4 regions of the Oceanimonas sp. MB9 genome follow, and region 4 is predicted to be linked to each of the others. Evidence: riboswitches for the same ligand, from Rfam matches in the RefSeq annotation. Region 4 holds a riboswitch; each other region holds the start of a gene.
What was found. A riboswitch is a leader RNA that binds a small molecule or an ion and turns the genes downstream of it on or off. The one in region 4 is predicted to bind thiamine pyrophosphate.
Positions count from the first base shown of each region.

Region 1: it holds a riboswitch for thiamine pyrophosphate, as region 4 does, so the genes downstream of both, OJHNALOF_RS08420 (TonB-dependent receptor plug domain-containing protein) here and OJHNALOF_RS10520 (sodium:solute symporter family protein) in region 4, are expected to answer to the same signal.
Region 2: it holds a riboswitch for thiamine pyrophosphate, as region 4 does, so the genes downstream of both, thiC (phosphomethylpyrimidine synthase ThiC) here and OJHNALOF_RS10520 (sodium:solute symporter family protein) in region 4, are expected to answer to the same signal.
Region 3: it holds a riboswitch for thiamine pyrophosphate, as region 4 does, so the genes downstream of both, thiD (bifunctional hydroxymethylpyrimidine kinase/phosphomethylpyrimidine kinase) here and OJHNALOF_RS10520 (sodium:solute symporter family protein) in region 4, are expected to answer to the same signal.

Region 1 covers NZ_VFBE01000005.1:1,095,684-1,098,933, forward strand. The annotation lists gene OJHNALOF_RS08420 (TonB-dependent receptor plug domain-containing protein) at 1-1,483, opposite strand, end outside; TPP riboswitch at 1,536-1,637, opposite strand; gene ggt (gamma-glutamyltransferase) at 1,825-3,250, opposite strand, start outside.
Region 2 covers NZ_VFBE01000003.1:13,106-16,355, forward strand. The annotation lists gene OJHNALOF_RS01505 (exoribonuclease II) at 1-495, opposite strand, end outside; gene OJHNALOF_RS01510 (o-succinylbenzoic acid (OSB) synthetase) at 606-1,526, opposite strand; TPP riboswitch at 1,703-1,804, shown strand; gene thiC (phosphomethylpyrimidine synthase ThiC) at 1,879-3,250, shown strand, end outside.
Region 3 covers NZ_VFBE01000001.1:199,161-202,410, reverse strand. The annotation lists gene polA (DNA polymerase I) at 1-985, shown strand, start outside; TPP riboswitch at 1,290-1,389, shown strand; gene thiD (bifunctional hydroxymethylpyrimidine kinase/phosphomethylpyrimidine kinase) at 1,425-2,231, shown strand; gene OJHNALOF_RS00970 (putative monovalent cation/H+ antiporter subunit A) at 2,433-3,250, shown strand, end outside.
Region 4 covers NZ_VFBE01000007.1:76,254-79,503, reverse strand. The annotation lists gene OJHNALOF_RS10530 (nitroreductase family protein) at 1-258, shown strand, start outside; gene OJHNALOF_RS10525 (DMT family transporter) at 296-1,216, shown strand; TPP riboswitch at 1,262-1,368, shown strand; gene OJHNALOF_RS10520 (sodium:solute symporter family protein) at 1,448-2,887, shown strand; gene OJHNALOF_RS10515 (GGDEF domain-containing protein) at 3,070-3,250, shown strand, end outside.

The DNA of each region.
Region 1 (3,250 bases), on a different contig from region 4:
GATTGTCCAGCAGGCTATGCTTGGCGCCAAGTTCGTAGTTCCACAGGGTTTCGGCCTCAAAATCGCGCAGCTCGGCGGGCAGATCGCCGGTGGCGTTATAGCCGCCCACCTTGTAGCCCCGGGAGATCAGGGCGTAATACATGCTACTGGCGTCGGCCTGGTATTCCAGTGCCACCCGGCCGCCCCAGAGCAGATCGACAGGATCGCTGCCATTGTTGTCGCTGTCACGGTATTGAGTGCGATCCTGCTCTACCCGCAGGCCGTTGATCAGGGTCAGCTGGTCGGTAAGGGCCGTTTCCAGCTCGCCATAGGTGGCCACCCGGTTGGCTTCATATTCGCTGGTGAAGTGTTGTGGGGCGAAGGTGTAACGACGGGTCAGATCCGAGCTGCGGTGAAAGAAATAGACTCCGCCGGTCCAGTCGGTGCGGCCATTGAACAGAGCGGACTGCTCGGTGGAGATAAAGCGAATATCGGCGGTGGCGCCGCGCTCGTCCCGCTGGTAGTTGTCGGTGGCACTGTAGCCACCGAGGCCGGGGTTGGCCCAGTCCACATCATAGCCGTATTCCAGGTTGCTCTTGTTCACCGCCAGGGCGGTTTCCAGAATAAAGGCTTCAACGCCATACCAGCTGGCCTTGCCCGACAGGGCAATGGTTTCCTGGCGATCATGGCCCGGGTTGTCCGACAGGGTATGGCGGCTGTTGTCGAGGGAGAAGGCATCGTAGCCGTTGTCGATATTGGCGTAAAACGCGGTCAGATCCAGATCCAGATCGTCGCTGGCGGCAATGCGAAACTTGGTGCGCAGCAGGGTTTCATCAATGTTGTTGGTATTGTCGGCGTTTAAATAATCATTGGTAATAAAGCCGTCGCTCAGGTTGCGCTGGGCCGCAATGCGATAACCTACCTTGTCATTGATGGGGCCACCCACGGCCGCACTCAGGTTGCGGGTGTTGTATTCCCCCAGGGTCAGCTCCACATTGCCTTCCGGTGTATCGGTGGGCTCGTTGGCACGCACGTTAATCAGCCCGGCCAGGGCGTTGGCGCCATACAGGCTGCCCTGCGGGCCGCGCAGCACTTCAACCTGACTGGCATCCAGCAGGGTGGCGCCCGTGGTCATGGCGCTCATGTCGATGCCGTCCACCACCACGCCCACCGAAGGGTTGACCACCCCAATAAACTGGCTGCGCTCGCCCACACCACGGATCTGGTAAAACTTGCCCCGGGATGCACCGGCACTCAGGTTGACGTTGGGGGCCTTGGCCAACACGTCTTCCAGGTGGTTGGTGTTTGGCTTGTCGAGCTCGGCTTCATCGATCACGCTCACGCTGGCGGCGGTGTCCTGCAGGGTGTCTTCCCGAAAGCTGGAAGTCACCAGCACGGGGGCCAGGGTGTAAACGGATTCTGTATTTTCCTCGGCCTGGGCCGGCAGGGTGGCCGCCATGGCCAGGGTCAGGGCAGAAGGAACAAAGGGGGTCAGTCTCGGCACTTTACATCTCCATTTCAGTGCGAAGACCCGGTAACAATACGAGCAGGGCAGGGCGTTGTGAGCTTCCTATTCCTACGCCGGTATCAACCGGATCAGGTTCAAAGGGTTCGCGCGTTGCGCATCTCAGGCGGAAATGCCACCCCTTAGGATTTGGCCTTGGTTATAAGGCGAGCGGAATTATACGCATTCGGTAATAGAAATCGATAAAAACCGGCCGAATCCGGTTATTTAGTGACGAAGACGGCCGGAGATATTTCTCGACGGAGAGGTGCCGGTTGCTGGGGTGCAACCGACGTCATGGGAATAACTCAAAGGGCGGACAAGCCACCCTTTGACGGGGCTTACTGCTGCTGCACCAGGGCGGTGCCCACGCCGTGGCGGCGGGGTTCACTGACCGCGGTGACCGAGCCGTCGGCATGAAAGGCAATGCCGTTGGCGGCGCCAATCTGGTCGGTTTCCACAAAGCGGTGGCCCAGGGCTTCGAGCGCCCTGGCCTGCTCGCTGCCGGGAAAGCCGAGCAGGGTTTCCACCAGGGTGGTGTCGCCGTTGCGCTGGCTCATGCGCGGGGCTGCGAGGGCATCGGCCAGCGACATGCCCAGATCGATGTGGTTGACCATGGTCTGCAGCACGGTGGTGATGATGGTGGAGCCGCCGGGTGAGCCTATGGTAAAGGCGGGCTTGCCGTCGCGCAGCACTATGGTGGGGCTCATGCTGGAGCGGGGCCGCTTGAAGGCTTCGGCCACGTTGGGGTGCGGCGCACTGAAGTCAAAGTCGGTGAGCTCGTTGTTGAGCAAAAAGCCCCGGCCCGGCACCACAATGCCGCTGCCGCCCCAGTCTTCAATGGTAAAGGTGTAGGCCACCACGTTGCCGTGCCGGTCCGACACCGCCAGGTGGGTGGTGTGGGCCGACTCCTGCATCAGGCCGGCGGCGGCAGGGCGCAGGGGCACGGAAGGATCGTCCTGATAGGCGAAGGGATCTCCCGGCCCGCGCTGGCCGGCGGCCCGGGCTTCCAGCTGCGGGGCCCGGTGTTTGGCATATTCCTTGGACAGCAGGCCGGCGATGGGCACGTCGGTGAATTCGGTGTCGGCCACATAGGCGTTCCGGTCGGCAAAGGCCAGGCGCGAGGCTTCCAGATACAGGTGTTCCACCTCGGTGCGTGAAGCCGCCGACAGATCCCGGGTTTCCAGCAGGTTCAGTGCCTGGGCAATGGCAATGCCGCCGCTTGACGGCGGCGCCATGCCATAGACGTCATAGCCCCGGTAGGTGGAATGAATGGGCTGACGCAGCCGCACTTCGTAATCTTTGAGATCGTTCAGGGTCATGGTGGCGCTCAGCACGCTGACGCCGTCCACCACCGGCGGCTGGTTGACCGCCGCCACAATGTCGCGGGCGATGTCGCCTTCATAAAAGGCCTGAGCGCCGCCTTTGGCAATGGCCCGGTAGGTGGCGGCCAGATCCGGGTTGCTGAAATGGCTGCCCACGGGCAGGGCTTTGCCGTTCTGCAGATACAGGGCGCGGCTGGGCTCAAAGCGGGCGAACTTGTGTTCGTTTTTTTGAGCGATGCGGTGAAAGTTGTCGGTCACGGTAAAGCCCTGCTCCGCCACCTCAATGGCGGGGGCCAGGGTCTGCTCAAGGCTCATGGTGCCGTAGCGGCCAAGGGCCTCCTGCCAGCCCAGCACGGTGCCGGGCACACCCACGGAAATGCCGGTGGGCACCACCTCTTCCCAGGCCATGGCCTCGCCGTTGTGCTGAAAAATGCCGGGGTGA
Region 2 (3,250 bases), on a different contig from region 4:
CAGCACCACCCACCAGGGGGCGATGGGATCGTCCACGCCGGCGATCAGCTCTACCACTTCGGCGAAAAAGCCGTTGTCTTTCAGGGCGTGGCGCTTGAGATCGGCCAGGATCCAGTCGCCTTCCTTCAGGTTCTTTTCGTTCATCCCCTTGATGGTGCGGGCCTTGATGGCGTCTTTCATCAGCGGGTGATCGGGCACAATATTGAGCCGGTCACGGAACCACTTCACCCGGGCCACAAAGCGGGTCAGGCCGGGCTCCAGCAGGGTCTCTGGCTCAACCAGTTCCTTGTCGTTTTCGGTGCGCAGCACGGCGGTGATGCGATCGCCGTGCATCACCTTTTTCATGTGCGGCGGCGGAATGAAATAGCTTTCCTTGTCACTGACTTCGAGAAAGCCGAAGCCTTTGGAGGTGCCTTTGACCATGCCTTCCTTGGTGGGAAGGGTGTCGCGGATTTGTTGCTTGAGCTGGGCCAGCAGGGGGTTGTCTTGAAACATGTGTTGGGAACCTGTCGAAATATCGGCCTGACTATACGTATTTACCCTCGAATTGCCAAGAACACCTTGTCTTTTGCACTATTTTGGTGCGTTCTTTTTTGGTGCTTTTATCAACAACCCGGGCCATACACCAGGGTGGTATTTTGCGCTTCCGGCTGCCCCTGGGCGTTCACGCCGCTGTGCAGCAAATAGCGCAGGCCGTCGAGCTGGGCCGGGCTGTTCGGCGTCAGTTCCCCCGCCAGTTGCGCAATGTGCCGGTGGCCCAGGCCGCTTTCCAGATTGCCCGCCAGCATCACGTCCAGCCCCTGTGCTCGAGCACCGTCGGCCAGTTGCCGGCACAGGGCGGGCTCGCCCAGCAGAGAGGGGCGCAGCACCAGGGCACGCAGCCCCTCAAAGGGCGCCGGCACCCGGCCGCCGCAGCGGTCGGCGCAGCGGTCGGCGCTGAGCGCCACCGGCCAGTCGTGTTGCCGGGCCAGTGTCCGCGTGTGGGCGTCATCGAGGCCCGGATCCAGAATCCAGTCAATGGCGCCGCCGTCAATGCGCTGCCACAGGCCGGACAACTGCGTTTCGCTCAGTCGGCCGCCGGCGTCCAGCATCAGTTTCAGGCCGGGCACCAGCAGGGTCAGTTCGCGCACCAGGCCGGCATCAAACTGCACATCGCCGCTCAGGGTCAGCCAGGCTCGAGTGGGATGCACTCGGCGGCAACGCCAGGCGCGAATAATGGGTTCCCGCTCACCTTCCAGCAGCGGCAGGCTGGAGGCGGCCGCCGCGGTGGGAGGCGTGAGCGCGCAGCCCAGACCAAAGCGAACCCAGGGCAGGGTGGCCTGGTGTTCAAGGCCCTGCGTCAGCCGCTCGCAGGCGGCCAGCAGTTCGGCTTCGGTGTCTGCCAATTCGGCGGTCACCGGCGGCGCCACCTCGCCCCAGTGGCCGTCAATATTCACGTAAAAACCGTGGCGACGGCGCACGGCAACGCCATCAATCTGCTTTTCCTTGGTCAGCGGCAGGGCATAGCGATAAACCGAAATGGGCATGGGCGTGGCTTCCGAATAATTACTTTTATATAAAGGTAACACGCCGGCGCGACCGGCAACAGTATTCCTGGCAGTGCGACAGGCCATGCCAAAAAGTTTGCGATCGCTGCTTTTTCGGCTGTGGCGCAAGGGGGACAAGTCCTTTGCTTTTGTGAACTCGGTCTGGTTATACTGCGACCATCTTGTCGGAGTGCCCTCATGGGCTGAGACCGCGAAAGCGGGATCCGTTGAACCTGATCAGGCTAATACCTGCGAAGGGAAGCAAGTAAAGAATGTGCCACCGGATGTAGGCAGTTCTTTATCAACACTCCCGACAAGCATTTCACCAAATGGACGCAAAAGTGAGATCGCTATGTCAAAAAAAGTAAACCGTCGTGAAGTTCGCAGCCAGGCCCAGGAATACATTCACAACCTGAAGGGCGAACCCTTTCCTAACTCATCCCGTATTTATCTTGAAGGCTCACGCCCGGACCTGAAGGTCGCCATGCGTGAAATCGCCCTGGCCGACAGCTTCAAGGGCGGCAGCGAAGAAAACCCCATTTTCGAGCCCAATGCGCCGGTGCCGGTGTACGACACCTCCGGTGCCTACGGCGATCCCGAGTCCGAAATTGATGTCCGCCGTGGCCTGCCCCAGCTGCGCCACCAGTGGATTCTGGAACGCAACGACACCGAGGAGCTGGAAAACGCCACCTCCCATTTCACCCAGCAGCGCATGGCCGATGACGGCCTGGATCACCTGCGCTTCGAGCACCTGCCCAAGCCCCGCAAGGCCAAGCTGGGCCAGTGCGTAACCCAGATGCACTATGCCCGCAAAGGCATTATCACCCCCGAGATGGAATACATCGCCATTCGCGAAAACATGGGCCGCGAGCGGGTGCGGGACGAGCTGCTGCGCAAGCAGCATCCGGGTGAGAGCTTTGGCGCCAACCTGCCGGAAAACATCACCCCCGAATTTGTGCGCAAGGAAGTGGCCGAAGGCCGCGCCATCATTCCCGCCAACATCAACCACCCGGAAGCCGAGCCCATGATCATCGGCCGCAACTTTCTGGTGAAGATCAACGCCAACATCGGCAACTCGGCGGTGACCTCCTCCATCGAGGAAGAAGTGGAGAAACTGGTGTGGTCCACCCGCTGGGGTGCCGACACCGTGATGGACCTGTCCACCGGCCGCTACATTCACGAAACCCGTGAGTGGATCCTGCGCAACAGCCCGGTGCCCATCGGTACCGTGCCCATCTACCAGGCGCTGGAAAAGGTGAACGGCGTGGCCGAAGACCTGACCTGGGAGGTGTTCCGCGACACCCTGATCGAACAGGCCGAGCAGGGCGTGGACTATTTCACCATTCACGCCGGCGTGCTGCTGCGCTATGTGCCCATGACCGCCAAGCGCGTCACCGGCATCGTGTCCCGCGGCGGCTCCATCATGGCCAAGTGGTGCCTCACCCACCACAAGGAAAGCTTCCTGTACGAGAACTTCCGCGAGATCTGTGAAATCTGCGCCGCCTACGATGTGTCCCTGTCCCTGGGTGATGGCATGCGCCCGGGCTCCATCGCCGACGCCAACGACGAGGCCCAGTTTGCCGAGCTGCACACGCTTGGTGAGCTCACCAAGATCGCCTGGGAATACGACGTGCAGGTGATCATCGAAGGCCCCGGCCATATTCCCATGCACATGATCAAGCGCAACATGGAAGAGCAGCTCGAGCACTGCCACGAAGCGCCTT
Region 3 (3,250 bases), on a different contig from region 4:
CCCCAAGGGCGCGCCGTCCACCGCCGAGGAAGTGCTGCAGGAGCTGGCGCTGGATTACCCCCTGCCCAAACTGCTGATGGAATACCGGGCCCTGAGCAAGCTCAAGTCCACCTATACCGACAAGCTGCCGCAAATGGTCAACGAGCACAGCGGCCGTATTCATACCTCCTATCATCAGGCCAACACCGCCACCGGGCGGTTGTCGTCGTCGGATCCCAACCTGCAGAACATTCCCATTCGCACCACCGAAGGTCGCCGCATTCGCCAGGCCTTTGTGGCCGAGCCCGGCTACAAGCTGGTGGCGGCGGACTACTCCCAGATTGAGCTGCGCATCATGGCGCACCTGTCTCAGGACAAGGGGTTGCTCGATGCCTTTGCCCATGGCCAGGACATTCACCGTGCCACCGCCGCCGAGGTATTTGGCGTGCCGGTGGATGAGGTCAGCACCGAGCAGCGTCGCCGGGCCAAGGCCATCAACTTTGGCCTGATCTACGGCATGAGCGCCTTTGGCCTGGCGCGTCAGCTGGGCATTGGCCGTAACGAGGCCCAGGACTATATGAACATCTACTTCGAACGCTATCCGGGCGTGCTGCGCTACATGGAAGACACGCGGGAGCAGGCCAGCGAGCGTGGCTATGTATCCACCCTGTTCGGCCGCCGGCTCTACCTGCCTGAGATCAAGTCCAAAAACGGCGCTCGGCGCAAGGGCGCCGAACGGGCGGCCATCAATGCGCCCATGCAGGGTACCGCCGCCGACATTATCAAGAAGGCCATGGTGCGGGTGAGTGACTGGCTGACCAGGTTGCCCGAGGGCGAAGTGCGCATGCTGATGCAGGTGCACGATGAACTGGTGTTTGAAATTCGTGAAGACAAGGTGGACGCCTACCGAGAGAACATCTGTGCACTGATGCAGCAGGCGGCCACCCTGGATGTGCCCCTGCTGGTGGAAGCCGGGGTGGGAGACAACTGGGATCAGGCTCACTGATCTGGTGTAAAAAAACAGAAATGAAATAAAATTACGGATTGGGGCTTTTCTCGGCCTCGGTTCGAGAGTAAAGTAGCTTCAGGTACAGAGGCAGGGACATCCCTGTCTGACTTTCATTTGTGCATTCGATACGTGACTGCTCAGGCCGCCTTCAGCATGACTGCTGAAGGCGTTTTTTTTGCCTGTTTCAGAATTCCCTGTAACTTGTATACAAAATTAATTTTTTGTAAAAAGGTTACAGTTTTGCTGCCGAAAACCGTTCAGGGCCTCCGCTGGCATTTGGGGGAAGGGCTGGTTATCATCGGGCCATTGGTCGGGGAGCCGCAAGGCTGAGACGGCAAGGCGCCGAACCCGTTGAACCTGATCCAGTTGATACTGGCGTAGGGAACCGGCGGCAGATGTCCGATGAGGTTCCCCGCCTCACGAGGACCATAAGGACATGCACAGCAGCAAAGCCATTATTCTCTCCATTGCCGGCTCCGACAGCGGCGGCGGTGCCGGTGTTCAGGCCGACATCAAGGCCATTTCCGCCACCGGTGGCTATGCCTGTTCGGTGCTCACCGCCATTACCGCCCAAAACACCCGTGGCGTGTCTGCGGTGCACCCCATTCCTCAGGACATTATTCGCGCCCAGCTCGATGCCGTGTTCGGCGATTTGCCGGTGGCGGCGGTCAAGGTGGGCATGCTGGGCGACGTCGACACCATCAACACCGTGGCCGATGCCCTGGAACAATACCGGCCCCGGCATCTGGTGGTGGATCCGGTGATGGTCAGCGCCAACGGCGACATGCTGCTGGCTCCGGAGGCGGTGCAAAGCCTGAAGCAGCGGCTGTTGCCCCTGGCGGATGTGATCACCCCCAACCTGCCGGAAGCGGCCTGCCTGACCGATCGCCAGGTACCGGCCTCGCTGCGCGAGGTCGAGCCGTTGCTCGCGGCCCTGAAGGAGCTGAAATGCCGGGCGGTGCTGCTCAAGGGCGGCTTTTTGCAGCAGGAGCCGCGCAGCCCCGACTGGCTGTTGCATGGCGATGGCATGCGCTGCTTTGACACCCCCAGGGTGATCACCACCAACACCCATGGCACCGGCTGCACCCTGTCCGGTGCCCTGGCGTCCTACCTGGCCCAGGGCCTGGAGCTGGAGCTGGCGGTGGCCTCGGCCAAGCACTATATCGAGCGCGCCATCGAGGCCGGTGCTCGCCTCAAAATCGGCCAGGGTCGGGGACCGGTAGAGCACTTTTTTGCCCGCTGACCCCGGCATTATCGCCCCGGTCCCCTTGCGCCGGGCCGGGGCGGCTTGTAGTATTTCAGCGCTAATAACCAATAAAAAAATTGATTAACTTACTGATAGTTAATCCAATTACTTCACTGCTATAGTCTGCTCTACAGAGTCTCTCCTTTATTTTTCGCCGATCCTGATGCCCTTCCAGGGGCTTTGTAAGGAGCCTTGCGTATGCTTGTTGCCGTTCTGGCAGGTTTTATTCTGGCCGCTCTGGTGCCGCGTTTGAGCCCTTTACTGGGTAAGCACATCGGCTGGTGCCTGGCCGCCCTGCCGGCCGCCCTGTTTGGCTATTTTGCGAGCTTCTGGCCCCGGGTGACCGGGGGCGAGGTGGTGCACTTTTATTACGACTGGATTCCCAGCCTGAACGTCAGCCTCAGCTTTCTGCTGGATGGCCTGAGCCTGATGTTCGCCCTGCTGATCACCGGCATTGGTACCTTTATTCTGATTTACGCCGGTCGCTACCTGGAAGGCAACCCGGACAGGCACAAGTTGATGATGTACCTGCTGGCCTTTATGAGTGCCATGCTGGGGGTGGTGCTGTGCAGCAACCTTATCGGCCTGTTTGTATTCTGGGAGCTGACCAGCATTACCTCCTACCTGCTGATCGGCTTTAACCACGAGCAGGAAAAAGCCCGCAAGGCGGCGCTGCAGGGGCTGTTTGTCACCATGGGTGGTGGCCTGGCGCTGATGACCGGGCTGATTATGCTGGGCTGGATGGCCGGCAGCTTTGAGCTACGCGAGGTGTTGGCGCAAGGGGCGGCACTGCAGCAGCACGGGTTGTTCCTGCCGATGATGGTGCTGGTGCTGGCGGGGTGTTTTACCAAGTCGGCCCAGACCCCATTCCATTTCTGGCTGCCCAACGCCATGGCCGCGCCCACCCCGGTGAGCGCCTACCTGCACTCGGCCACCATGGTCAAGGCCGGGGTCTTTCTGATGGCCCGGCTGCAGCCGGTGATGGCGGGCAGCGACGCCTGGCTGCTGGCACTGTC
Region 4 (3,250 bases):
AAGCCGCAACTGCAGCGGGACGAGGCGATCCGCTCCGTGGGCATAGCGGCGCAAACCGCCATGCTGGCCGCCAGCGCCATGGGCTACGACAGCTGCCCCATGATCGGCTTTGATGCCGAATGCGTGGCCGAGCTAATTCGACTGCCCCCCGGCCATGTGGTCGGCATGATGCTGACCATCGGCAAGGGCACCAGGGCCGCCCATTCCAGGCCGGGGCAACGATCCCTTGACGCGGTGCGGATCCTGAATCGTTTCTGACCATACGGGGTCGCTGGCCGGCCCGGGGAGAGCAACCATGAACACTCAACACTGGCACGCCCACGGACGCGTGTTACTCGCCACCTTGCTGGTAGCGGGATCCTTCATCATCTCGGCCCGGCTGGCGGCGGTGGCCCCGGCGGCCTCCCTGACGCTGCTGCGCTTTGTGCTGGCCGCCGCCCTGCTGCTGCCCTGGGTACTGCGCCGGGCCGACCGGCGTCGCCAGTTGTGGCGGGCCATGCCCCGCGGCCTGACCATCAGCCTGTTTTATGCGCTGTTTTTCATTTTGATGTTCGAGGCGCTGCACAGTACCACGGCGCTCAATACCGGCACCCTGTTCACCCTGGTGCCGGCACTGACCGGGATCGCGGGCATCTGGCTGCTGCGCACCCGGGTCACCGCCGGCCAGGGGCTCAGTTACCTGCTGGGCATGCTGGGCGCGCTCTGGGTGATCTTTGAGGGCAGTCCGGACCGGGCGCTGGCGTTGCAGCTCAATGCGGGAGACCGGCTGTTTCTGCTGGCGGTATTCTGCATGTGCGCCTATTCCCTGTGCATGAAGCTGCTGTATCGCAACGACTCGGTGGCGGTGCTTACCTGCGCCACCCTGCTGGGCGGTGCGATCTGGATGGGACTCATGGTCTGGCTGACCGAGACATCACTGCAGTGGCAGGCGCTGGCGCCGGCCGACTGGCTGGCCATGGTCTACCTGGTGGTGTGCGCCACCCTGGCCAGCGGTTACCTCTTTCAGGGAGGCAGCATTCACCTCGGCCCGCAGCGGGTGATGGCCTACACCTACCTCAACCCGGCGGCGGTCGCCCTGCTGCTCTGGCTGTTTGGCGGCGAGCCGGTGGCGGCCTGGCTCTGGCCCGGCATACTGCTCTCCTGCATGGCAACCTGGTGGCTGCAACAACATGCCTCTTCCCGGCCCATGCCCGCTGCACAGAGGGCCGAGCACTGAGCACCGCCACATTGACAACCACGCCGCCGGCCCTTACTCTCGATTCGCTATTCCTGGGGGAGCCCAAACGGGCTGAGACTCCGCCACACCGGCGGTAACCCTTAGAACCTGATCCGGATAATGCCGGCGAAGGGAAGGAAACGAACGATCCCGCACAACCCCGATCCGTCCCGCCTTCCCTTCACCCGTGTTTCCGGCCATTTAGTGCTCTCGGGAGCAAAGGGAGAACACATGCTGGACACCACCACCGCTATTTTATGGCTCTGTTTATTTGCCGCGGTTTTCGCCATTCCCGGCCTGCTTTACGCCCGCCGGCAAAATGACAAACCGGAAGACTTTATCGTGGCCCGCAACAGCCAGGGCGGCAGCGCCACCATGCTGACCCTGCTGGCCACCACCATGGGCACCTGGATTCTGTTTGGCCCGGCCCAGGCCGCCACCTGGGGCGGCATTGGCGCCATTACCGGCTACGCCCTTGGGGTGCTGGCACCCCGCCTGGTGATGATTCCGCTGGGCAAGCGTATTCGCGAGCTGATGCCGGAAGGTCACACCCTCACCGAGTTTGTGCTGGGCCGCTATGGCCGCGGCATGTACGGCTTCGTGCTGGTGATCATGCTGTTCTACATGTTCATCTCCCTCACCGCCGGCCTCACCGCCATCGCCCAGATGGTGGCGCTGCTGGCGCCGGTGCCGCTGTGGGCCACCGCCGGCATTGTGATGGTGGCCACCCTGCTTTACACCCTCTATGGCGGGCTGCGGGTCACCATTTTCACCGACAGGGTGCAAATGCTGGTGATACTGCCGTTTTTGCTCACCCTGATCGTGCTGGGCTGGCAGGCCACCGGCGGCCTGGTCCCGGCCCTGACCGGCCTGCAGGAAAAGGCTCCCCACCTGCTTGATCCGCTCGACACCACCGGGCTGAAATCGGGTCTGACCTTCTTTCTGGCGGTGGTGCTGACCGGCCTGTTCTATCAGGGCACCTGGCAGCGGGTGTTTGCCGCCCGAGACAACAAGGTGATTCGCAACGGCTTTATTCTGAGCGGTGTGCTCAGCTTTCCCATCATCTTTATCATGGGTTTGTTCGGCCTGGCCTTTGTGGGCCTGGGCCTGCCCGGCGACGGCTCGGTGGCGCTGTTTAGCGTGCTGATGCCCAACATGCCGCTGTGGTTTGCCATTGGCCTGTTGCCCTTTGGTCTGGCACTGATCATGAGCAGCGCCGACTCCACCATCAGCGGCCTGACCAGCATGCTGGTGGTGGACCTGCGCCGGCTGTTGCCCAACACCAGTGTGCACCGCCTGCTGGGGCTGTCGCGCTGGTTGATCGTGCTGGTGTCCATTCCGGTGCTGTATGTGGCCTCTCAGGGCTTCAGCGTGCTCTATCTGTTCCTGCTGGCGGATCTGCTGTGCTGCGCCGCGGCCTTTACCGTGTTCTTTGGCTTTTACAACGCCCGCTACCAGGGCTGGAACGCCATGCTCAGCACGCTGGGGGGCCTGGTGGCCGGCCTGATGCTGTTCCCGGCGCCGGGCGAAGCCGCCACTCACCTGCTGGAGTCCTTCCTGCTGGCCACCTTTGTGCCGGTGGCCATCTCCGCCCTGCTGCTGCTGGTGCCCGCCCGCCAGCCCTTTGACTTTGCCGCCCTGGCCAGCCGGGTACGCAGCCTGGAAAGCTGATTTCGTTTCGTCGCACCTTTTCGTCGTAACGAAAGCACCGGCGCGCCGTCAGGCCGCCGGTTTTTTGTGTCTGAAATAGAGGTGCTGCCACCAACAAACGCCGGTACCCGCTGTTACCTGAAGTCCAACGGGCATAAACTTGTTTGATCGACAAACAGGCTCCGTCAGGGATGAAAATAATAATGCACTTGGTCTGCCGGCTGATGCTGGCGCTTTGGCTGATAGCCGGAACCGCCATCGCCTCCCCCGTGGTATTAACGGACCACACAACCACGTCGCCGGCAGAAGCCAACCTGTGGCGGGCCCTGCCCACAGGCAGCACCATCACGGATTTTAACCAGTTGCGTGCCGCCATCTTGAGCG